Regions from separate parts of the Streptomyces sp. NPDC102451 genome, predicted to be linked through region 3. Evidence: predicted binding sites of a transcription regulator. Region 3 holds the regulator's gene; each other region holds the start of a gene.
What was found. The regulator HrcA, encoded in region 3, represses chaperone genes, less so after heat shock. The targets are predictions, from matches to a motif close to TTNGCACTCNGNNNNNCNGAGTGCNAA.
Positions count from the first base shown of each region.

Region 1: a site for HrcA is predicted at 5,656-5,682, ahead of groES (co-chaperone GroES). Genes of this name have one in related genera too.
Region 2: a site for HrcA is predicted at 4,134-4,160, ahead of groL (chaperonin GroEL). Genes of this name have one in related genera too.

Region 1 covers NZ_JBIWKD010000003.1:171,405-178,445, reverse strand. Annotated here, with positions in the region: gene rimI (ribosomal protein S18-alanine N-acetyltransferase) at 1-258, shown strand, start outside; gene tsaD (tRNA (adenosine(37)-N6)-threonylcarbamoyltransferase complex transferase subunit TsaD) at 258-1,358, shown strand; gene ACIRD8_RS07730 (hypothetical protein) at 1,355-1,624, shown strand; gene ACIRD8_RS07725 (VOC family protein) at 1,724-2,185, shown strand; gene ACIRD8_RS07720 (DUF1876 domain-containing protein) at 2,264-2,536, shown strand; gene ACIRD8_RS07715 (hypothetical protein) at 2,601-3,251, shown strand; gene ACIRD8_RS07710 (SAM-dependent methyltransferase) at 3,252-4,475, opposite strand; gene ACIRD8_RS07705 (polysaccharide deacetylase family protein) at 4,566-5,516, shown strand; gene groES (co-chaperone GroES) at 5,838-6,146, shown strand; gene groL (chaperonin GroEL) at 6,245-7,041, shown strand, end outside.
Region 2 covers NZ_JBIWKD010000003.1:515,294-522,334, forward strand. Annotated here, with positions in the region: gene ACIRD8_RS09475 (glycosyl hydrolase) at 1-1,526, opposite strand, end outside; gene ACIRD8_RS09480 (hypothetical protein) at 1,789-2,220, shown strand; gene groL (chaperonin GroEL) at 2,348-3,970, opposite strand; gene ACIRD8_RS09490 (cold-shock protein) at 4,261-4,467, opposite strand; gene ACIRD8_RS09495 (MoaD/ThiS family protein) at 4,889-5,164, opposite strand; gene thrC (threonine synthase) at 5,358-6,656, opposite strand; SAM riboswitch class I at 6,675-6,802, opposite strand; gene ACIRD8_RS09505 (glucosyl-3-phosphoglycerate synthase) at 6,956-7,041, shown strand, end outside.
Region 3 covers NZ_JBIWKD010000001.1:73,904-80,944, reverse strand. Annotated here, with positions in the region: gene ACIRD8_RS00330 (adenosine deaminase) at 1-686, opposite strand, end outside; gene ACIRD8_RS00325 (ribonuclease Z) at 697-1,605, opposite strand; gene ACIRD8_RS00320 (histidine triad nucleotide-binding protein) at 1,618-1,977, opposite strand; gene ACIRD8_RS00315 (16S rRNA (uracil(1498)-N(3))-methyltransferase) at 2,060-2,806, opposite strand; gene ACIRD8_RS00310 (nitronate monooxygenase) at 2,803-3,876, opposite strand; gene dnaJ (molecular chaperone DnaJ) at 4,001-5,137, opposite strand; gene hrcA (heat-inducible transcriptional repressor HrcA) at 5,138-6,154, opposite strand; gene ACIRD8_RS00295 (MBL fold metallo-hydrolase) at 6,320-7,041, shown strand, end outside.

The DNA of each region.
Region 1 (7,041 bases), on a different contig from region 3:
GTCCAGACGATCGCGGTCAGCCGGCGCCAGTGGGGCGGCGGCCTCGGATCGGAACTCCTGACCGACCTCCTCCGCCACGCGACCGCCTTCGAGTGCACCGCGGTGCTCCTGGAGGTCCGCGTGGACAACACTCGCGCGCAGAAGCTCTACGAACGCTTCGGCTTCGAGCCCATCGGATTCCGCCGTGGCTACTACCAGCCGGGCAACATCGACGCACTCGTCATGCGCCTGACCGTACAAGGAACAGAGACAGACTGATGGCTGACGAACCGCTCGTACTGGGCATCGAGACCTCCTGCGACGAGACCGGCGTCGGCATCGTGCGCGGCACGACGCTCCTCGCCGACGCCGTCGCCTCCAGCGTCGAGACGCACGCCCGCTTCGGCGGGGTCGTCCCGGAGATCGCCTCGCGCGCCCACCTGGAGGCGATGGTCCCCACCATCGAGCGCGCCCTGAAGGACGCCGGGATCAGCGCCCGCGACCTCGACGGCATCGCCGTGACGGCCGGCCCCGGGCTCGCGGGGGCGCTGCTCGTCGGCGTATCGGCCGCCAAGGCGTACGCGTACGCCCTGAACAAGCCGCTGTACGGGGTGAACCACCTGGCCTCGCACATCTGCGTCGACCAGCTGGAGCACGGCCCGCTGCCCGAGCCGACGATGGCGCTGCTGGTCAGCGGGGGCCACTCCTCGCTGCTGCTGGCCCCGGACATCACCAGCGACGTACGGCCGCTCGGCGCGACCATCGACGACGCGGCGGGCGAGGCATTCGACAAGATCGCCCGGGTGCTGGACCTCGGCTTCCCCGGCGGCCCGGTCATCGACCGGCTGGCACGGGAGGGCGACCCGAAGGCGATCGCCTTCCCGCGCGGACTGAGCGGCTCGCGCGATCCGGCGTACGACTTCTCCTTCTCCGGTCTCAAGACGTCCGTGGCGCGCTGGATCGAGGCGAAGCGCGCGGCCGGTGAGGACATCCCCGTACGGGATGTGGCAGCGTCCTTCCAGGAGGCCGTCGTGGACGTCCTCACCCGCAAGGCCGTCCGGGCCTGCAAGGACGAGGGCGTCGACCACCTGATGATCGGCGGCGGCGTCGCGGCCAACTCACGGCTCCGCGCACTCGCCGAGGAGCGGTGCGGCAAGGCCGGCATCCGGCTGCGGGTCCCGAGGCCGGGGCTCTGCACGGACAACGGGGCCATGGTCGCCGCGCTGGGCGCGGAGATGGTGGCGCGCAACCGCCCGGCCTCCGACCTGGACCTCTCGGCGGACTCCTCGCTGCCGGTCACGGAGACCCATGTGCCGGGTGTTCACGCGCACAGCCACGACCATGTGCACGAGATCAGCAAGGACAACCTGTACTCATGACCGTCGCCCTGATGTGGGAGGCCCGCGCCGCCGAGGGCCGGGGCGCGGAGCTGCTGGAGTGGGCCCGGGCGCGGGCGGCCGAGCTGGCCCGGGAGCCGCTGCGCAGCGAGCTGCTGCGTGCCCCGCAGGACCGGGTGCTCGTGCTGACCTGGTGGGACGCGGTCTATGGGGACGAGCTCCCGGAGCTGCCCGAGCCGAAGGCCGGGCTGATCAGCCGCCCGGTGCACCGGTGGCGCTTCGAATCCCTCGGCCCGGCGGGCGGCTGACGGGCGTACGGGCCGCGCGCGTGCCGATGAGTTCCCGGCGCGCGAGCGGTCTACCTTGCACAGCGAACGACGACGTTCCCCTGTGTGAGGAGAGAGACCATGCAGAAGATCAAGCCCTGTCTGTGGTTCGACGACCTGGCCCAGGAGGCCGCCGAGTTCTACGTGTCGGTCTTCGGCGGTGACTCCCGCATCGAGGACATCACCTACTGGAACGAGGGCTCCCCGAAGGCGGGATCGGTGCTGACCGTCGGCTTCGTGCTCGCCGGGCAGGAGTACCTCGGCCTCAACGGCGGCCCGGAGTTCACCTTCAGCGAGGCCGTCTCGCTCAGCGTGGACTGCGCGGACCAGCAGGAGGTCGACACCCTGTGGACGAAGCTCACCGAGGGCGGCGAGGAGAGCCAGTGCGGATGGCTGAAGGACAGGTACGGCCTGTCCTGGCAGATCGTCCCGCGCGCGCTGCCCGAGCTGCTCGCCGATCCCGACCGTGCCCGCGCCGACCGCGTGCTGAAGGCGATGATGGGGATGCGGAAGCTGGACGTCCAGGCCCTGCGGGACGCCTGAGGCACGCCCCCGCGCACGCCGTGCGAGGGCGGGGGATCGGGCGCACCCTGGAAGCAGGAATCCCGGGAGGTGACCGACATGATGGAGACCACGGTCGGCTGGCACATCGAGCTGGAATTCGAGGAGGACACCCACCGGACCCGCGCGGCCGCGATGGTGCGGCTGAGTGACGGGACCGAGGTACGGGCCCACGGGTACGCCAGCCGCCATCCCTCCGACGCCGAGCAGCCGAGGGTCGGCGAGGAGATCGCGGGCGCACGCGCGCTCAACGAGCTGGCCATGAAACTGCTCACCAAGGCGCACGACGAGATCGACGAGGCGTCCGGCCGCACGTCGTACCCGCTGACCTGACCGCCGGGCCCGAGCTTCTCCGGCCGCTCCACCGCCGGAGGGCGTGATCGGTAATGTCTGGGCCATGCCCAGTCGTTCACCGCTCCCGCCGCCGCCTCCGCCCGTGGAGATACGTACGTGGCCCGACCGCGACGCCCTGCTGAGGGACCGGGCGGTGATCCTCGGTGAGCTGGTGAAGATGTTCATCGGACCCGGCCGCCTCGGACTCCTCTGGATGTGGGCCGGGATCGCCGCGCTCGGCTGGTCGATGGCCGGAGCGGCGTTCCTCATGTTCGAGGACGCCTACGACCCCCTCGGTGTGATCCCGGGGGTCGTCTGCCTCGCCGTGGGCGCCGCCGTGCTGATCCCCGCGGCCGCCCTCATTGCCGTGGGCGTGGCCAGGGACCTGCGGGTGCACCGCCTCCTCGTGGCCTGGGGCGGCCTGGACCGCGACCCTGAGGGCGACATGGCCCTGCGCCGGCCGCGCGCGAGCCTGGTGTGGCTGCTGATGTCGTTCGTGCTCTGCGCGGCGGGTCTCTTCGGCTGCCTGGCCGTCCCGGCGACCGCCAGGGCGGGCGAGGAGACGTACGGCCTGGTGGCCTGGCTGATGGGGCTCGGGTTCCTCGCCTGGCTGACCGGGCTGACCGGCATCGTCAAGGCGTTCGCCCACCGCCGCTGGGTGCTGCGGGTGCTGGCCGGGGTGGAGGCCGACCCGCTGATCAGGGTCGGCGGCTGATCAGGTCCGCCTCACCGGCTGTCCGATCAGCATCGTCGGGGCCCCGGCCACCCGGGTCAGGAAGACGGTGGCCGCGTGCGGTCCCTGGAGCTTCATCTTCCGTCGCAGCTCCTCCGGTTCGACCGCGGAGCCTCGCTTCTTGACGGTCAGGACACCTACCTGACGCTCCCTCAGTAGTGCTTTCAGCTTCTTCATGTTGAAGGGCAGCTGATCGGTGATCTCGTACGCGGCCGTGGCGTCCGACTCGTACGGCCGGTCGCTCGTGACGTACGCGATGGTCTCGTCGATCAGCCTGCCCCCGCACCGCTCCACGATGTCGGCCACCAGATGGGCGCGGATGACGGCGCCGTCCGGCTCGTACAGATACCGGCCGACGGGGCCGACCGGCGGGGCGGGGAGCGGGCCCTCGGAGGCGAGGGTCGTGCGGGACGGGAGCAGCGTGGCCCGGAAGGTGCCGGGGGCGAAGCCCTCGCCGAACCAGAGCACGGCCTCCTTCACATCACCGCCGTCCGAGATCCACTCGGCCTCGGCCGCCGGTTCGATGGCCTCGTGGGGGACGCCGGGGGCGATCTTCAGCGCGGCCCTGGGGGCTTTCAGCGCGGCCCCGGTCGCCCAGGAGAGCGGCGGTGAGTAGGCCTCGGGATCGAAGATCCTGCCCCGCCCGCCGCGCCGCGCGGGGTCGACGAAGACCGCGCCGTACGGGGAGGTGTCGACCTCCGTGACATCGGCGCACCGCACCTCGACGAGGTCCTGGAGACCGAGCGCCCCGGCGTTGGCGCGGGCGACCTCGGCGGTGAGCGGGTCGCGGTCCACGGCCAGGACCGAGATGCCCGCCCTGGCCAGGGCGATCGCGTCGCCGCCGATGCCGCAGCAGAGATCGGCGAGGCTCCGCACGCCCAGCTCCGCGAACCGCTGCGCCCGGTAGCCGGCGACCGAGGTCCGGGTGGCCTGCTCCACGCCGTCGGGGGTGAAGAACATGCGGTACGCGTCCGCCGCCCCGAACTTCGCCACCGCGCGCTGACGCAGCCGCGCCTGGCCGAGCGCCGCCGACACGAGGGCGGCGGGGTGCGTGCGGCGCAGCCGGGTCGCGGTCGCCAGCTCCCGGGCGGGGTCGTGGTCGCGCAGCTCGTCCAGGAGCGCCGCGCCCTCGGGGGTGCGCAGGGCGGCGAAGGCGGCGAGCGGGTCGGCCGGGTCGGCCTGATCGGCAGGGGGAAGGGCGTTCACCGGTCCATTGTGAGCCAGCCGGGGGACCCGGCGGGCCGCCCGGAGGTGTCGCGGGAGGCAGCGGCCGGCCCGGTGGCAGGATGCGGCGCCATGCAGCTAGTACGACAAAACGAAAAATCTGTCACGAAGCGTCACAGACCTGCCTGTCTGGTCCTGGTCGCCCTGCTGATCGGCGCTGCCGCCTCCGGGTGCGGCGGCGCGGACGAAGGGGCCGCCGGTGGGCATGAGCCGGCCGCCGGGCGGCCGGGAGCCGCCGCCGCGCCGGCGGGCGCCGCCGCTGCCGAGGTGAAGGCGAAGGCCAGGGCCGAGCAGCTGAAGCGGCAGCTGGCCGCCCGCGTCGCCGTCGCGAAGAAGTGGGGCCTGGCGAAGGTCCCGCTCGCCGCCCCCGCGCCACCCGCCGAGAAGCCGCACATCACCACCCGCGAGGGCTTCGAGGTCGAGGGCGGGGAGAAGCTGCCGCCGGTCTTCACCACCGTGCCGACCAAGGAGCGGATCGTCTTCCTGACGATGGACGATGGTGCGGAGAAGGACCCCGAACTGCTGCGGATGATGGCGGAGCTGAACATCCCGTACAGCGCCTTCCTCAGCGACTACGAGGTCAGCGACGACTACGGCTACTTCAAGGACATGCAGGCCCGCGGCGTCACCCTCAACAACCACACGCTCAACCACCGCTATCTCCCGGGCCTCTCCGAGGAGGACCAGCGCCGGGAGATCTGCGGCTCGCAGGACAAGATCGAGAAGTTCCTGGGGAAGCGGCCCACGCTCTTCCGTCCGCCGTACGGCAACTACAACGGCGACACCCTGCGCATCGCCAAGTCCTGCGGCATCAAGGCCGTACCCCTGTGGGCCGCCGAGGCGTTCCCCGACCACATGGAGTGGCGCGAGTGGGACCGGGACCTGCACCCCGGCGACATCATCCTCACCCACTTCCGGGGCCGCGAGGACTGGGACGGCTCCATGGCCGACATGATCCGCAACGTCATGAAGACGGTGACGGACAAGGGGTACGCCGTAGCCAGACTGGAGGACTACGTCTGACGGGCGGTCCGGCCGAATGCACGGAACCCTTCGTGGATCTCCCGCGTTGTCCGGGCGTGCGCCGGTCCGCCGTACGGGCGTGCGCCGGTCCGCCGGCCGGGTGCGGACCGGTCCCGCGGCGCCACGCGAGGGTGGTGAATTGGCACTCCGCTTGACCGAGTGCTAATCGCGGTCATAGTCTCAGTGCTGGCACTCCCCGATGGAGAGTGCCAGCACAACCGCGCGACAGGGCAGGTCCGGCACCCGCGACGACGGATCGACCTGGTCGCCACCCCACAGACTGTTAAACCCCGTGAGATCTCCGAAGGGGGAGACCGGATCGTGTCGACCACCAGCTCCAAGGTTGCGATCAAGCCGCTCGAGGACCGCATTGTGGTCCAGCCGCTCGACGCCGAGCAGACCACGGCTTCCGGCCTGGTCATTCCGGACACCGCCAAGGAGAAGCCCCAGGAGGGCGTCGTCCTGGCCGTGGGCCCGGGCCGCTTCGAGAACGGCGAGCGCCTTCCGCTCGACGTCAAGACCGGCGATGTCGTTCTGTACAGCAAGTACGGCGGCACCGAGGTGAAGTACAACGGCGAGGAGTACCTCGTCCTCTCGGCGCGCGACGTCCTCGCGATCGTCGAGAAGTAATTCACCCACGTTTGCTTCTGTTCTGCGCCCCTGGCCCCCTGCGAAATAACTAGCCGGGTGGCGAGGGGCGCAGTTCGTTCGAGAGGGAAGTTCAGCCCATGGCGAAGATTCTGAAGTTCGACGAGGACGCCCGTCGCGCCCTTGAGCGCGGCGTCAACAAGCTTGCCGACACGGTGAAGGTGACGATCGGTCCGAAGGGCCGCAACGTCGTCATCGACAAGAAGTTCGGCGCCCCCACCATCACCAACGACGGTGTCACCATCGCGCGCGAGGTCGAGCTCGACGACCCGTACGAGAACCTCGGTGCCCAGCTGGTGAAGGAGGTGGCGACCAAGACCAACGACGTAGCGGGTGACGGCACCACCACCGCCACCGTGCTCGCCCAGGCCCTCGTCCGCGAAGGTCTGCGCAACGTCGCCGCGGGCGCGTCCCCGGCCGCCCTGAAGAAGGGCATCGACGCCGCCGTCAAGGCCGTGTCCGAGGACCTCCTCGCGACCGCCCGTCCGATCGACGACAAGGCCGACATCGCCGCCGTGGCCGCGCTCTCCGCGCAGGACCCGCAGGTCGGCGAGCTCATCGCGGACGCGATGGACAAGGTCGGCAAGGACGGTGTCATCACCGTCGAGGAGTCCAACACCTTCGGCCTGGACCTCGAGTTCACCGAGGGCATGGCCTTCGACAAGGGTTACCTGTCCCCGTACATGGTGACCGACCAGGAGCGTATGGAGGCCGTCCTCGACGACCCGTACATCCTGATCCACCAGGGCAAGATCGGCTCCATCCAGGAGCTGCTCCCGCTCCTGGAGAAGGTCATCCAGGCCGGTGGCTCCAAGCCGCTGCTGATCATCGCCGAGGACGTCGAGGGCGAGGCGCTCTCCACCCTCGTCGTCAACAA
Region 2 (7,041 bases), on a different contig from region 3:
GCGTACACGTCGAAGCCGCGCAGGAACGGGTACGCGGAGTCGGTGCGGCTCGGGTTGGCGGTGTCCCGCACCAAGGTCTTGACCATGGTGCCCCAGGCGGAGTCGGCCGCCCACGCCTGGTCGTACTGGGCGACGATCGCCGCCGCGTAGACGTAGTAGCTGTAGTGGAAGTGGTGGTCGTTGAGCTCGGTGTCGCTGCCGTACGAGGCCGGGTAGCCGGTGAGGGTCTTCCAGTCCTTGTCGTAGCTGAACTCACTGGCCCCGCCCGCCGTGAACCACTCCTGGAGGCGGCCCTTCATCAGGCCGAGCAGCTTGTCCCGGATGGCCGTCTGGCCGATCTGGTCGGCCACCGGCACCAGCTGGGCGAGGCGGCCGAGCGCCTTGCCGGTCCAGTAGGTGTCGGCCGCCCCTACGAGCGGGTCGGAGGCGTTCGCCACCTCGTTCAGATAGCCGGTCAGCCGCGCCTTGTCGACGCCGGTGGACGCGGGCAGCGCGGGCAGCACGCCCTGGTTCTTCTGGCTGGTGGTGAAGGAGGCGGACTCCCGGACCTTCATGGTGCCGCGCGGGGAGACGTACGTGTACGGCGTGAGCGCATCGGAGGTGTGCAGCCACTGGTGGCGGTACAGCGCCTGGAGCGTGCCGCGCTCGGTGCCCTCCTTGGCCTCCGTGGTCAGGCTGTAGGTGGCTTTGACCGTGCCGCCGGTGGACTCCCAGGCCACCTTGGAGCCGGTGACGAAGCTGAAGGCGTACTTCCGGTAGGTCGCGAGCGCGTCCGTGGACGGCAGCACGGCGAGCGAGAAGTAGTCCTTGCCGCCGAGCCCGGCGGTGATCGCCGTGCCGGAGACGTTCCAGTCGCTGCCGGTCGGAGCGAAGAGGGCGTAGTGGTGGCCGGCGACCGTGATGCCGAGGACGTTGCCGTTGTCCGCGAAGACGGTGGGGGTGCCGGCCGTGGTGATGCGGGCGTCACCGCCGGAGCCCTTGGCGTACACGAAGGGCATGCCGTGGCCGATGGTCGTGCGCAGGGTGCGGGTGCCGTCCGACCAGTAGGGGGTGACGGTCCAGTCGGACCAGTCGTCGGCCTTGGTGTCCGGGGAGTTCAGCCCGTTGAGGCCGACGGTGAGGTCCGCCTTGTGCGCGTACTCGTACTGGCGGCCCTCCCCGACGATCGCGGGCGTGGTCGGGTAACCGACCTCCAGTCCGCCGGAGGTCGCCTGGTAGGTCAGCGGGTGCCCGTACATCGGGGTGGAGTACGGGTTGTCGCCGTACCGCTGGTAGGCGAGGGAGGACCACCAGTCGTTGGTCGGCACCGGCCTGTCCTTGGCCGCCGCCGTGAGCTTGGGCGTGACCGGAGCTCCGGTGTTGGTGGTGGGACCGGAGGTACCGGCGGGGCGGCTGTCGGTGTAGCTGCCGGAACCCGCGGGGATGGTGGCGGCTGCCGCCGGGGACGCGGCAGGGCCCAGGCCTACGGCGGCCAGGGCGAGGGTCAGGACCGCTGCGGCTGCGGGTCTGGAGAGTGAGGCTTGCATGGGGCAGCACCTCGTCACGGGGGGTGGAGAGCTTTGAGAGCGCTCTCAGATGCCAAGGAACGTAAAACTTTTAAAACTCCGGGTCAAGAGAGCTGACAGATACGGGAGTTGGGCGTAACGCATCGTTGCCATGCATTCGAGTGTTGACGGGAAGAGGCCCCTGGCAAGGTGCTCCGGGCTCAGAGGGTGGCCGCGGTGCTTTACGCTCCTGCCTGCACGGACCGTCCGCGCCCGTGTCCCGTGCAAGGCCCCGAGGTGCCGAATGACGCGTTCCCGCTGGTCGTTGCTGGTGCTCGCCCCGCTCGTGTGCACTCTCGCGGGCTGCGGGAGGCTCGCCGTCCCCCCGACCCCCAAGGGCGAGCCGATAGGGCTGTCCCTGCCCCAGGCCGCCGTTACGTGGACCGACGAGCGGGGCGGCAGGCTGGAGCTGAAGCCGGACGGAACGATCACCGCCGACCACGTCTGCAGCGACTACGACATCATCGACGGCACCGACGAACCCAGATCGGGATCGGGCACCTGGGAAATCCAGGCCGATGGGGACGGGACCACGGTCCAGGTGTCGTTCCGGGATGCCGGCGAGGAGAGCTGGTACGCGGCGCTGCGCAACGGCGGGACGCTCAAGCTCTGGACCTACGTGGGCGACCCCGACGAAGGCAAGCCCCTCTGCATACTGGCCGCTCCCGCCGGGTGAGACACCCGCAGCACGCAACGACGCCGCCCCCCGGGAACGGATCCCGGGGGGCGGCGTCGCACGGATACTGCGGTACTGCGGTACTGCGGGGTGCTACGGGTCCTGCATGGAGCTGCTGATCCGAGGATCAGAAGTCCATGTCACCGCCCGGCATGCCGCCCGGAGCGGCCGCAGCGGCCTTCTCCGGCTTGTCGGCGATGACGGCCTCGGTGGTGAGGAAGAGCGCGGCGATGGACGCGGCGTTCTGCAGCGCGGAGCGCGTGACCTTCGCCGGGTCGATGATGCCCTCGGCGATCATGTCGACGTACTCGCCGGTCGCGGCGTTCAGGCCGTGCCCGATCGGCAGGTTGCGCACCTTCTCGACGATGACGCCACCCTCGAGACCACCGTTGACGGCGATCTGCTTGAGCGGGGCCTCCAGCGCGAGCTTCACGGCGTTGGCGCCCGTGGCCTCGTCACCGGTCAGGTCGAGCTTCTCGAAGACGGCCGAGGCCTGGAGCAGAGCCACGCCACCACCGGCGACGATGCCCTCCTCGACGGCGGCCTTGGCGTTGCGCACCGCGTCCTCGATGCGGTGCTTGCGCTCCTTGAGCTCCACCTCGGTGGCGGCGCCGGCCTTGATGACGGCCACGCCGCCGGCCAGCTTCGCGAGGCGCTCCTGGAGCTTCTCGCGGTCGTAGTCCGAGTCGGAGTTCTCGATCTCGGCGCGGATCTGCTTGACGCGGCCCTGAACCTGGTCGCTGTCGCCGCCACCGTCGACGATGGTCGTCTCGTCCTTGGTGATGACGACCTTGCGGGCGGTGCCGAGCAGGTCGACGCCGGCGTTCTCCAGCTTGAGGCCGACCTCCTCGGAGATGACGGTGCCACCGGTGAGGATGGCGATGTCGCCGAGCATGGCCTTGCGGCGGTCACCGAAGCCCGGAGCCTTGACGGCGACGGACTTGAAGGTGCCACGGATCTTGTTGACGACCAGCGTCGACAGAGCCTCGCCCTCGACGTCCTCCGCGATGATCAGCAGGGGCTTGCCCGACTGCATGACCTTCTCGAGCAGCGGAAGGAGGTCCTTCACGTTGCTGATCTTGGAGTTGACGATCAGGATGTACGGGTCGTCGAACGACGTCTCCATACGCTCCATGTCGGTGGCGAAGTACGCCGAGATGTAGCCCTTGTCGAAGCGCATACCCTCGGTGAGCTCGAGCTCCAGACCGAAGGTCTGGGACTCCTCGACGGTGATGACGCCTTCCTTGCCGACCTTGTCCATCGCCTCGGCGATCTTGGCGCCGATCTCGGTGTCGGCAGCGGAGATGGAGGCCGTCGAAGCGATCTGCTCCTTGGTCTCCACGTCCTTCGCCTGCTCCAGCAGAGCGGCGGAGACGGCCTCGACGGCCTTCTCGATGCCACGCTTCAGAGCCATCGGGTTGGCACCCGCGGCGACGTTGCGCAGGCCCTCGCGGACGAGCGCCTGGGCGAGAACGGTGGCGGTGGTCGTACCGTCGCCGGCGACGTCGTCCGTCTTCTTGGCGACCTCCTTGACCAGCTCCGCACCGATCTTCTCGTACGGGTCCTCGAGCTCGATCTCCTTGGCGATGGAAACACCATCGTTGGTGATCGTGGGCGCGCCCCACTTCTTCTCGAGGACGACGTTACGGCCCTTGGGGCCGAGGGTGACCTTGACGGCGTCGGCGAGCTGGTTCATCCCGCGCTCGAGACCGCGCCGTGCCTCCTCGTCGAACGCGATGATCTTGGCCATGTGAAGTGGTCCTCCCGGACAGGGGTGGATTTCTCCGGACCGAGAGGCGCCCGCGACGGACGGCCAGCGTGCGCGGTGGTTCATTGCTCCACCGTGCCTGCGGGCCTCACCGGCCCGGTCCAAGTTTCTGTCACTCTCACCTGGAGAGTGCTAACGCCAATGATTAGCACTCGACCCCAGAGAGTGCAAGCGCCTTCCAGGGGAACCGCGGACGCACGCGGGGCCCGTACCCCGGTGGGAGGTACGGGCCCCGCGTGCGTGAGTAGTGTCGTCGGACGACCGCGCCGAGCTCAGCCGACGGCGAGCTTGACCATGTCGGCCTGGGGCCCCTTCTGGCCCTGCGAGATCTCGAATTCAACTCGCTGACCCTCTTCGAGGGTGCGGTACCCGTCCATCTGGATCGCGCTGTAGTGGACGAAAACATCCGCACCACCGTCGACCGCGATGAAGCCGTACCCCTTCTCCGCGTTGAACCACTTGACGGTGCCCTGAGCCATGCCTAACTCCCCTATTACTGGCCCTTGCACGAGCACCGCACTTCGCGGGCCCGGGTCAGAACTCACCCTCCGACAGGAGAGGGTGGCGTGCGCCGGAACGCGTCGACCGCGGCCGAATGTATCTGCCCAACTGCCCTCTGCAACAGGTCAATCGGACGAGAATTCTGGGCACACGTGATCGCACGCATTGGGGGAATTCATAGGATTCCAGGGCAAGTCGGGCCTGACAAAGGCCACTTATGCCTCAAGGAGTTCACGTACTTTGGCTGCTTCTTGTCGCGGCCGGGCGCATTCTCATATGCGGGCGGCATGGGCAGCTGCGGGGACTTCCCCAACTGTACCGCGCTCAACCATGCAGAATGGCCCCCTCCGCTTCTATCGCGGAGGGGGCCACGGTGCTCACACTGCGCAATGCGCGGGATCAGCCTCCGGCGACGGCCGGGATGATCGAGACGCCCGCGCCGTCCGGGGTGACCGCGTCCAGGCCGCCCTCGAAGCGCACGTCGTCGTCGTTGACGTACACGTTGACGAAGCGGCGCAGCTTGCCCTGGTCGTCCAGGACGCGGGCGCCGATGCCCGGGTGGTTCTGCTCCAGGGAGGCGATGACCTCGGAGAGGGTCGCGCCCTCCGCCGGGACCTCGGCCTGGCCGCCCGTGTAGGTGCGGAGGATGGTGGGGATACGGACCTTGACGCTCATGTGGGTGCCTTCCTTCGGTCTCGGGTGGTCAGAAGCTGTTGTCTTACTCCGGTTGGGATCAGGTCGAGGGGGCTGGTGCCTTCGGATCCAAGGCGGAGGAGGGCGTCGACGCGGAGCGTCGGCAACCGACGACAACGCCGGAGACGGAGGTGCCAGCCCCCTCGACCCCCGACCGGGGTAAGACAACAGCTTCTCAGTTGGCGGCGGCGAGGCCCGCGTCGCGGAACGCGTCCAGGCTGGGCCGGATCGTCGCCGACAGGCCGGTCGTGGGGGCGACCGCGTCGAGCGTCTTCAGTCCGTCGCCGGTGTTCAGGACGACGGTGGTGAGGGACGGGTCCAGCAGGCCGGCGTCGATCAGCTTCTTCGTCACGCCGACCGTCACCCCGCCCGCGGTCTCCGCGAAGATGCCCTCGGTGCGGGCCAGCAGCTTGATCGCGTCGACCACCTGCTCGTCGTTCACGTCCTCCACGGCGCCGCCGGTGCGCCGGGCGATGTCCAGGACGTAGGGGCCGTCGGCCGGGTTGCCGATCGCCAGGGACTTGGCGATGGTGTTCGGCTTCTGCGGGCGCACGACGTCGTGGCCGGCCTTGAAGGCGGCGGAGACCGGGGAGCAGCCCTCGGCCTGGGCGCCGAAGATCTTGTACGGCTTGTCCTCGACGAGGCCGAGCTTGATCAGCTCCTGCAGGCCCTTGTCGATCTTCGTGAGCTGCGAGCCGGACGCGATCGGGATGACGATCTGGTCGGGCAGCTGCCAGCCGAGCTGCTCGCAGATCTCGTACGCCAGGGTCTTGGAGCCCTCGCCGTAGTACGGCCGGAGGTTGACGTTGACGAAGCCCCAGCCCTCACCGAGCGGGTCGCCGATGAGCTCCGAGCAGAAGCGGTTGACGTCGTCGTAATTGCCCTCGATGCCGACCAGTTCGCCGCCGTACACCGCGGCCATGACGACCTTGCCCTGCTCCAGGTCGTGCGGGATGAACACGCAGGAGCGGAAGCCGGCGCGGGCGGCGGCGGCGCCCACGGCACCGGCGAGGTTGCCGGTGGAGGAGCAGGAGAGGGTGGTGAATCCGAAGGCGCGGGCGGCCTCGACGGCGATGGCGACGACACGGTCCTTGAAGGAGTGCGTCGGGTTGCCGGAGTCGTCCTTGACGTACAGACCGCCGGTCACGCCCAGCTCGCGGGCCAGGTTGTCGGCCTTGACCAGCTTGGTGAAACCGGGGTTGATGTTGGGCTTGTCCGCCACATCGGAGGGGACGGGCAGCAGCGGCGCGTAACGCCAGATGTTGTCGGGGCCCTCGGCGATGCGCTTCTTCAGCTCTTCGGGGGAGCCGCTCGGCAGGTCGTACGCCACTTCGAGCGGCCCGAAACAGGACGCACAGGCGAAAATGGGACCGAGCTCGAAACGCTCGCCGCATTCGCGGCAGGAAAGCGCTGCGGCGGGACCGAGGTCCACGGTGGAAGAATTGGTGTCGGCTGCAACTGTCTGCACGGCCATGATGGCGGAGGCCCTTTCTCCTCATCTTCCTTGCGACGTATTTCGCCACAAGACGGAATTGGCACCTTCCCCACCGTGACCTCGCGGTCGGCAGGAGGGTTGCCGGGACTTCAACGGGCCGTTCCCTCAGTCCCTCTGGATGAGCGCTATGGCACCGGACCATGGATCCGGGCGTTTATTCGCGGACCGACCCCGACATGCGAGGGTCATCCGCGTTGTTCAAGACTGTAACCGAAGCACCGGACGGTTGAGATAGTCGTCCGAACCGCGAGATGGATCACATACAGGGAGTATCGACCGTGCTGGAAGAGGTGGAACGCTGGCTGAGCAGGCGTTCCTGGTCTGCTGCCGACCGCCCGCTGGACCGGCTCACCGCCGCCCGCGC
Region 3 (7,041 bases):
GAGACCAGCCGGTCCACCAGCTCCGGGTCCTCCATGCAGCGCAGCCCGTGGTCGATCCGTTCGACGCCGAGGACGTCGAGGGCCTCCCGGATGTACTCGGGCGGGCCCTCCTCGCCGGCGTGGGCGACCTTGCGCAGCCCGAGGGCCGTGGCGGCCGCGTACACCTCGCGGAACTTCGCGGGCGGGTGCCCGACCTCCGCGGAGTCGAGGCCCACGGCGCTGATGCGGTGGAGGTACGGCTTCGCGGCCTCCAGGGTCTCCAGTGCCGACTCGGCGGACTTGTCGCGCAGGAAGCACATGATCAGCTGGGTGGAGATGCCGTGCGTCTCCTCGCTGCGGTCGAGCGCCCTGCCGAGTCCCTCGATCACGGTGCCGATCGGCACGCCGCGGTCGGTGTGGGCCTGCGGGTCGAAGAAGATCTCCGCGTGCCGGACGCCCTGGGCGGCGGCGCGGGCGAGGTAGGCGTCGGCCAGTTCGGCGAAGTCCTCCTCGGTGCGCAGCACGGCCATCAGGGCGTAGTACAGGTCGAGGAAGGTCTGCAGGTCCTCGAAGAGGTAGGCCTTGCGGAGCTCTTCGGTGTCCGCGTGGGGCAGTTCGACGCCGTTGCGTGCGGCGAGGGCGAAGGCCAGCTCGGGTTCGAGGGTCCCCTCGATGTGGAGGTGGAGTTCGGCTTTGGGGAGGTGCACGGGGTTCTCGTTACGTGTGGCGGGTGGGTACCGGGACCCTGATCAGGTCCTGGGCGATGGTCAGTTCACCTTCGTAGCCGGCTGCCCTGGCCTGGCGTTCGAAGGCGTCGGGGTCCGTGTAGCGCTGGGAGAAGTGCGTCAGCACGAGGTGCCGTACGCCCGACTCCTTCGCCACCCGGGCCGCCTGTCCTGCGGTGAGGTGGCCGTGGTCGGCGGCGAGCCTGCCGTCCTCGTCGAGGAACGTCGACTCGATGACCAGCATGTCGCATCCCTCGGCGAGCGCGAACGCGCCGTCGCAGAGACGGGTGTCCATGACGAACGCGAAGCGCTGTCCGCGGCGGGTCTCGGAGACCTCTTCCAGCGGGGTGCCGCGCAGGACGCCCTCGCGCTGGATCCGTCCGACGTCGGGCCCGCCGATGCCGTGCTCGGCCAGCTTCGCGGGCAGCATGCGCAGCCGGTCGGGCTCGGTGAGGCGGTAGCCGTAGGACTCGACCGGGTGCGAGAGCCGGTGGCTGTCCAGGGTGTACGAGCCGGTGGTGGCCAGGACGCCGTCGGCGGCGACCGGGGCCTCGGTCAGCTCGACGGACTCGCGGTAGGCGGTCGAGTACCGGAGCCGGTCGAAGAAGTGCTGTCCGCTCGCCGGGAAGTGGGCGGTGACGGGGTGCGGGACCTGGTCGAGGTTGATCCGCTGGATCACGCCCGCCAGGCCGAGCGAGTGGTCGCCGTGGAAGTGCGTGACGCAGATCCGGTGGATGTCGTGAGCGGCGACGCCCGCCCGCAGCATCTGGCGCTGGGTGCCCTCGCCCGGGTCGAAGAGGATGCCCTCCCCGTCCCAGCGCAGCAGGTAGCCGTTGTGGTTGCGGTGACGGGTCGGCACCTGGCTGGCGGTGCCGAGGATCACCAGTTCTCGTACGGACACGGGTGGTTGGCCCTATCCGGGGGGCCACTGCATCCCGCGCCCGCCCAGGACGTGGGCGTGCGCGTGGAAGACGGTCTGCCCGGCGCCCGCGCCGGTGTTGAGGACGATGCGGTAGCCGCTCTCGGTGATCTTCTCGTCGGCGGCGACCAGTCCCGCCTCGCGCAGCACGTCGGCGGCTGCCTGCGGGTCGGCGGCGGCGAGCGCGGCGGCGTCCGGGTAGTGCGCCTTGGGGATGACCAGGACGTGGGTGGGGGCCTGGGGGTTTATGTCGCGGAAGGCGACGGTCGTCCCGCTCTCACGGACGATGGTCGCCGGGATGTCCCCGGTAACGATCTTGCAGAACAGGCAGTCGGTCTGCGGCTCTCCCGCCATGGCCCGGCCTCCTCGGTCGTTCGGTCCTCGTGATCAGTACACCGGCATGCTATCCGGCCGGGGCGGGGAGAGCGGGCCGCCGTCAGCTCCAGCGGCCGGTGCGCCCCATCAGGAGGGCCGCCGCGGCGGTCCCCGCGGTCGAGGTGCGCAGCACACTGGGACCGAGCCGGTACGGGGGCGCCCCCGCCTCGGCGAACGCGGCCAGCTCCTGGGGCGAGACCCCGCCCTCCGGGCCCACGACCAGCACGATCGTTCCGTGGGCGGGGAGTTCGGCGGTGGCGAGCGGCTCGCTGCCACTGTCCCGGTCCTCGTGCAGGACGCCCGCGAAGTCCGCCCCGGCCAGCAGGGCCGCGACCTGCTTGGTCGTCATGACGTCCGCCACCTCGGGGAACCGCACCCGGCGCGACTGCTTCCCCGCCTCGCGCGCGGTGCTCCGCCACTTGGCGAGGGACTTGAGGCCCCGGTCGCCCTTCCACTGCGTGATGCAGCGCGCGGCCTGCCAGGGCACGACCGCGTCGACGCCCGTCTCGGTCATCGTCTCCACGGCGAGCTCGCCCCGGTCGCCCTTGGGCAGCGCCTGGACGACGGTGATGCGGGGCGCGGGCGCCGCCTCCTCGTGGACGCTCCCGAGGACGGTGACCACCAGCCGGTCCTTGCCCTCGGCCGCCCGTACGACGCCCTCCGCCCAGCGGCCCCGTCCGTCGGTGAGGACGAGGTCCTCCCCCGGGTTCAGCCGTTTCACGGAGACGGCGTGCCGTCCCTCGGGGCCGTCCAGGACGAACTCCGGCCCGTCGGGCAGCTGTTCGACGACGAAGACCGGTGCCGTCACCGGGCACTCCTCACACTCACGGCCGCTCGGGCGGCTTCCATCTCTGCGGCGAGCAGGCTCACGAGCTCCCCGGCGGGCAGCTCGCGTGCCATCCGGTGGCCCTGGCCCGCCCACAGGGCCATGCCCTGGGCGTCCCCGGCCTTGGCGGCGGCCCTGCGCAGCCCGCTGGTCAGCTGGTGCACCTGCGGGTAGGCGGCGGGGGCGTACGGCCCGTGCTCCCGTACGAACCGGTTGACCAGGCCGCGCGCGGGGCGGCCGGAGAAGGCCCGGGTCAGGGCCGTGGTCACGAACAGCGGGTTGGTCAGGGCCTGCTTGTGCAGCGGGTGCGCCCCGGACTCGGGGCACGGCAGGAACGCCGTGCCGAGCTGGGCGGCGTCGGCCCCGGCGGCCAGGACGGCCGTGATCTGGGAGCCGCGCATCAGCCCGCCGGCGGCGATGACCGGCAGCTGGACCGACTCGCGGACCTCGGTGATCAGCGGGAGCAGCCCGGTGGCGGCGAGGCCGCCCTGCGGGTCGTCGCGGTGCGTGGACTGGTGGCCGCCCGCCTCGGTGCCCTGGACGCAGAGCGCGTCGGCGCCCGCCCACCGGGCGTTCCGCGCCTCCTGGGGCGAGGTGACCGTGACGACGGTGGACGTGCCGACGGCGGCGAACGCGGCGAGGACCTCGCGGGTGGGGCAGCCGAAGGTGAAGGAGACCAGGGGGACCGGGTCCTCCAGCAGGATCGCGACCTTGGCCTCGTAGCCGTCGTCGCCGCTGGAGTCCGGGTCGCCGAGCGGGGTCTCGTACCAGGCGGCCTCTCCGGCGAGCTGGTTGCTGTAGATCTCGACGGCGCCGGGGTCGGCGACCTGCGGCTGCGGCATGAAGAGGTTCACGCCGAAGGGCCCGCCGGTCAGCCTCCGCACCTGCTCGACCTCGTTGTACATCCCGTCGGCTGTCTTGTAGCCGGCGGCGAGGAAGCCGATCCCGCCGGCCTCGGTGACGGCGGCGGCCAGCTCCGGCCGGGACGCGCCGCCCGCCATCGGGGCCTGCACGATCGGGTACCGGCAGAGATCGGTCAGGGCCAAGGACATGACCGCATCGTGCCACGTCCCGCGGATCGTGCCGAATCAGCCCTTTCACACGGTGGACGGGTCCCCTCGGGCACAGCACCGCCCCACCGGTACGGGACCGGCGGGGCGGGTGCGGTGACAGGGTTCAGCGGCCGTTGAAGGCGTCCTTCAGACGGGAGAAGAGGCCCTGCTGTCCCGGCTGGAACTGACCCGTGGGCCGCTCCTCGCCGCGCAGCTTGGCCAGCTCCCGCAGGAGGCGCTCCTGCTCGGGGTCCATCTTCGTCGGGGTCATGACCTCGACGTGCACGATCAGGTCGCCGCGCCCGCCGCCGCGCAGGTGCGTGATGCCGCGCCCGTGCAGCGGGACCGACTGGCCGGACTGGGTGCCCGGCCTGATGTCGATCTCCTCCAGGCCGTCGAGCGTCTCCAGCGGCACCTGGGTGCCGAGCGCCGCGGCCGTCATCGGGATGGTGACCGTGCAGTGCAGATCGTCGCCGCGCCGCTGGAACACGGCGTGCGGGAGCTCGTGGATCTCGACGTACAGGTCGCCGGCGGGGCCGCCGCCGGGGCCGACCTCGCCCTCGCCCGCGAGCTGGATCCGGGTGCCGTTGTCGACACCGGCGGGGATCTTCACGGTGAGGGTGCGCCGCGAGCGGATGCGTCCGTCACCGGCGCACTCGGGGCACGGGGTCGGCACGACCGTGCCGAAGCCCTGGCACTGCGGGCAGGGCCGCGAGGTCATGACCTGGCCGAGGAACGACCTGGTGACCTGGGAGACCTCGCCGCGGCCGCGGCACATGTCACAGGTCTGCGCGGAGGTGCCGGGTGCGGCGCCCTCGCCACTGCAGGTCGTACAGACGACCGCCGTGTCGACCTGGATGTCCTTGGTGGTGCCGAAGGCCGCCTCGGAGAGGTCGATCTCCAGGCGGATCATCGCGTCCTGGCCGCGCCGGGTGCGCGAGCGGGGCCCGCGCTGCGACGCCGTGCCGAAGAACGCGTCCATGATGTCGCTGAAGTTGCCGAAGCCGCCGGCTCCGAACCCTCCCGCGCCGCCGCCGCCCGACTGGGACAGCGGGTCGCCGCCGAGGTCGTAGACCTGCTTCTTCTGCGGGTCCGACAGCACCTCGTAAGCGGCGTTGATCTCCTTGAACCGCTCCTGGGTCTTCGGATCCGGGTTGACATCCGGGTGCAGCTCGCGGGCGAGCCGACGGAATGCCTTCTTGATCTCGTCCTGAGATGCGTCGCGGCGCACGCCTAGTACGGCGTAGTAGTCCGTGGCCACTTACGAATCCGCCAGGATCTGTCCGACGTAACGTGCCACTGCGCGTACCGCTCCCATCGTTCCGGGGTAGTCCATGCGGGTCGGTCCGACCACGCCGAGTTTGGCGACTGCCTCGTCGCCCGAACCGTAGCCGACCGCGACGACGGACGTGGAGTTGAGGCCCTCGTGGGCGTTCTCGTGCCCGATCCGTACGGTCATGCCTGAGTCCGTCGCCTCACCGAGCAGCTTCAGCAGCACGACCTGCTCCTCCAATGCCTCCAGCACCGGCCGGATCATCACAGGGAAGTCGTGCCCGAAGCGGGTGAGGTTGGAGGTGCCGCCGATGATCAGCCGCTCCTCCGTCTCTTCGACCAGAGTCTCGAGGAGGACGGAGAGCACCGTCGATACGGTTCCCCGGTCCTCGGTCTCGAAGGACTCCGGAAGGTCCTGCACCAGCCGCGGGACGTCCGCGAAGCGTCGTCCCACGACCCGGCTGTTGAGCCGGGCCCGCAGATCGGCCAGTGACGTGTCACCGAACGGTGCAGGACAGTCGATCATACGCTGTTCGACCCGGCCCGTGTCCGTGATCAGGACGAGCATCAGCCGGGCCGGAGCCAGGAGAAGCAGCTCCACGTGCCGGACCGTCGAACGGGTCAGCGAGGGGTACTGCACGACGGCGACCTGCCTGGTCAGCTGCGCGAGCAGCCGGACCGTGCGGCCCACGACGTCGTCGAGGTCGACCGCGCCGTCGAGGAAATTCTGAATGGCCCGGCGCTCCGGCGACGACAGGGGCTTGACGCCCGCCAGCTTGTCGACGAAGAGACGGTAGCCCTTGTCCGTCGGAATGCGCCCCGCACTCGTGTGGGGCTGGGCGATGAAGCCCTCGTCCTCCAGCACCGCCATGTCGTTGCGGACAGTCGCCGGGGAGACCCCGAGGCTGTGCCGCTCCGTGAGCGCCTTGGAGCCGACGGGCTCCTCGGTGCCGACATAGTCCTGGACGATGGCGCGCAGCACTTCGAGTCTGCGTTCGCTGAGCACCGCGCACACCTCCAGCTGTGGTTCTTCGGCGTCTGCCTGGCACTCTGTGCGTTCGAGTGCCAGCATCCCCCCCGGTCAGTGTACGGGGGCGGGGTGGGCCCGGGGCAAGGGCGACCGGCCACGCCGTCGCAGGACCGCGCAGGTCGTTGCCGATAGCGTCGTCGTATGGACGCCTCTTGGGAAGAGTTCGGCTGGGAGCGGTTGGGCAACGGTACGGGACGGCGGCGCCTTCCCGTCTGGGACGCGACCGCCGCGCTGGTGGCCGGGGCGGACGGTGCGCTGCTCTACGACACCGGCGCGACGCTCCGGGAGGGGGTCGAGCTGCGCACCCAGGCCGAGGAGCTGCTGGGCCGCAGGGTGACACATATCGCACTGAGCCATCCGCACTTCGACCATGTGCTGGGCACCGCCGCCTTCTCCGGGGCGGAGGTCTACGGGGCGGTGGGCACGGCGGAACTCCTGGGACGGGGGGCCGCGGAGCTGCGCGCGGACGCGCTGCGGCACGGGATGAGTGAGGCGGACGCCACAGCGTCCACGGACGCCCTGGTGGCCCCGCGGCATCAGGTCAGCGGCGAGTGGACGCTCGATCTCGGCGGCGGGTTTCAGGTGCTGCTGGCCAATGTGGGGCCCGGTCACAGCGGCCACGACCTCGCGGTGCTGGTGCCCGGCTCACCCGTCGTGGTGCTCTGCGGCGATCTGGTCGAGGAGTCCGGGGAGCCGCAGGCGGGCCGGGACGCGGTCCCCTCGCACTGGCCGGCCGCGCTGGACCGGCTGCTGGAGCTCGGCGGCGAGGACGCGCTGTACGTGCCGGGGCACGGGGCGGTGGTGGACGCGGCGTTCGTACGGGCGCAGCGCGATCAACTGGCCGCCCGCTTCGGCGTGTCGTG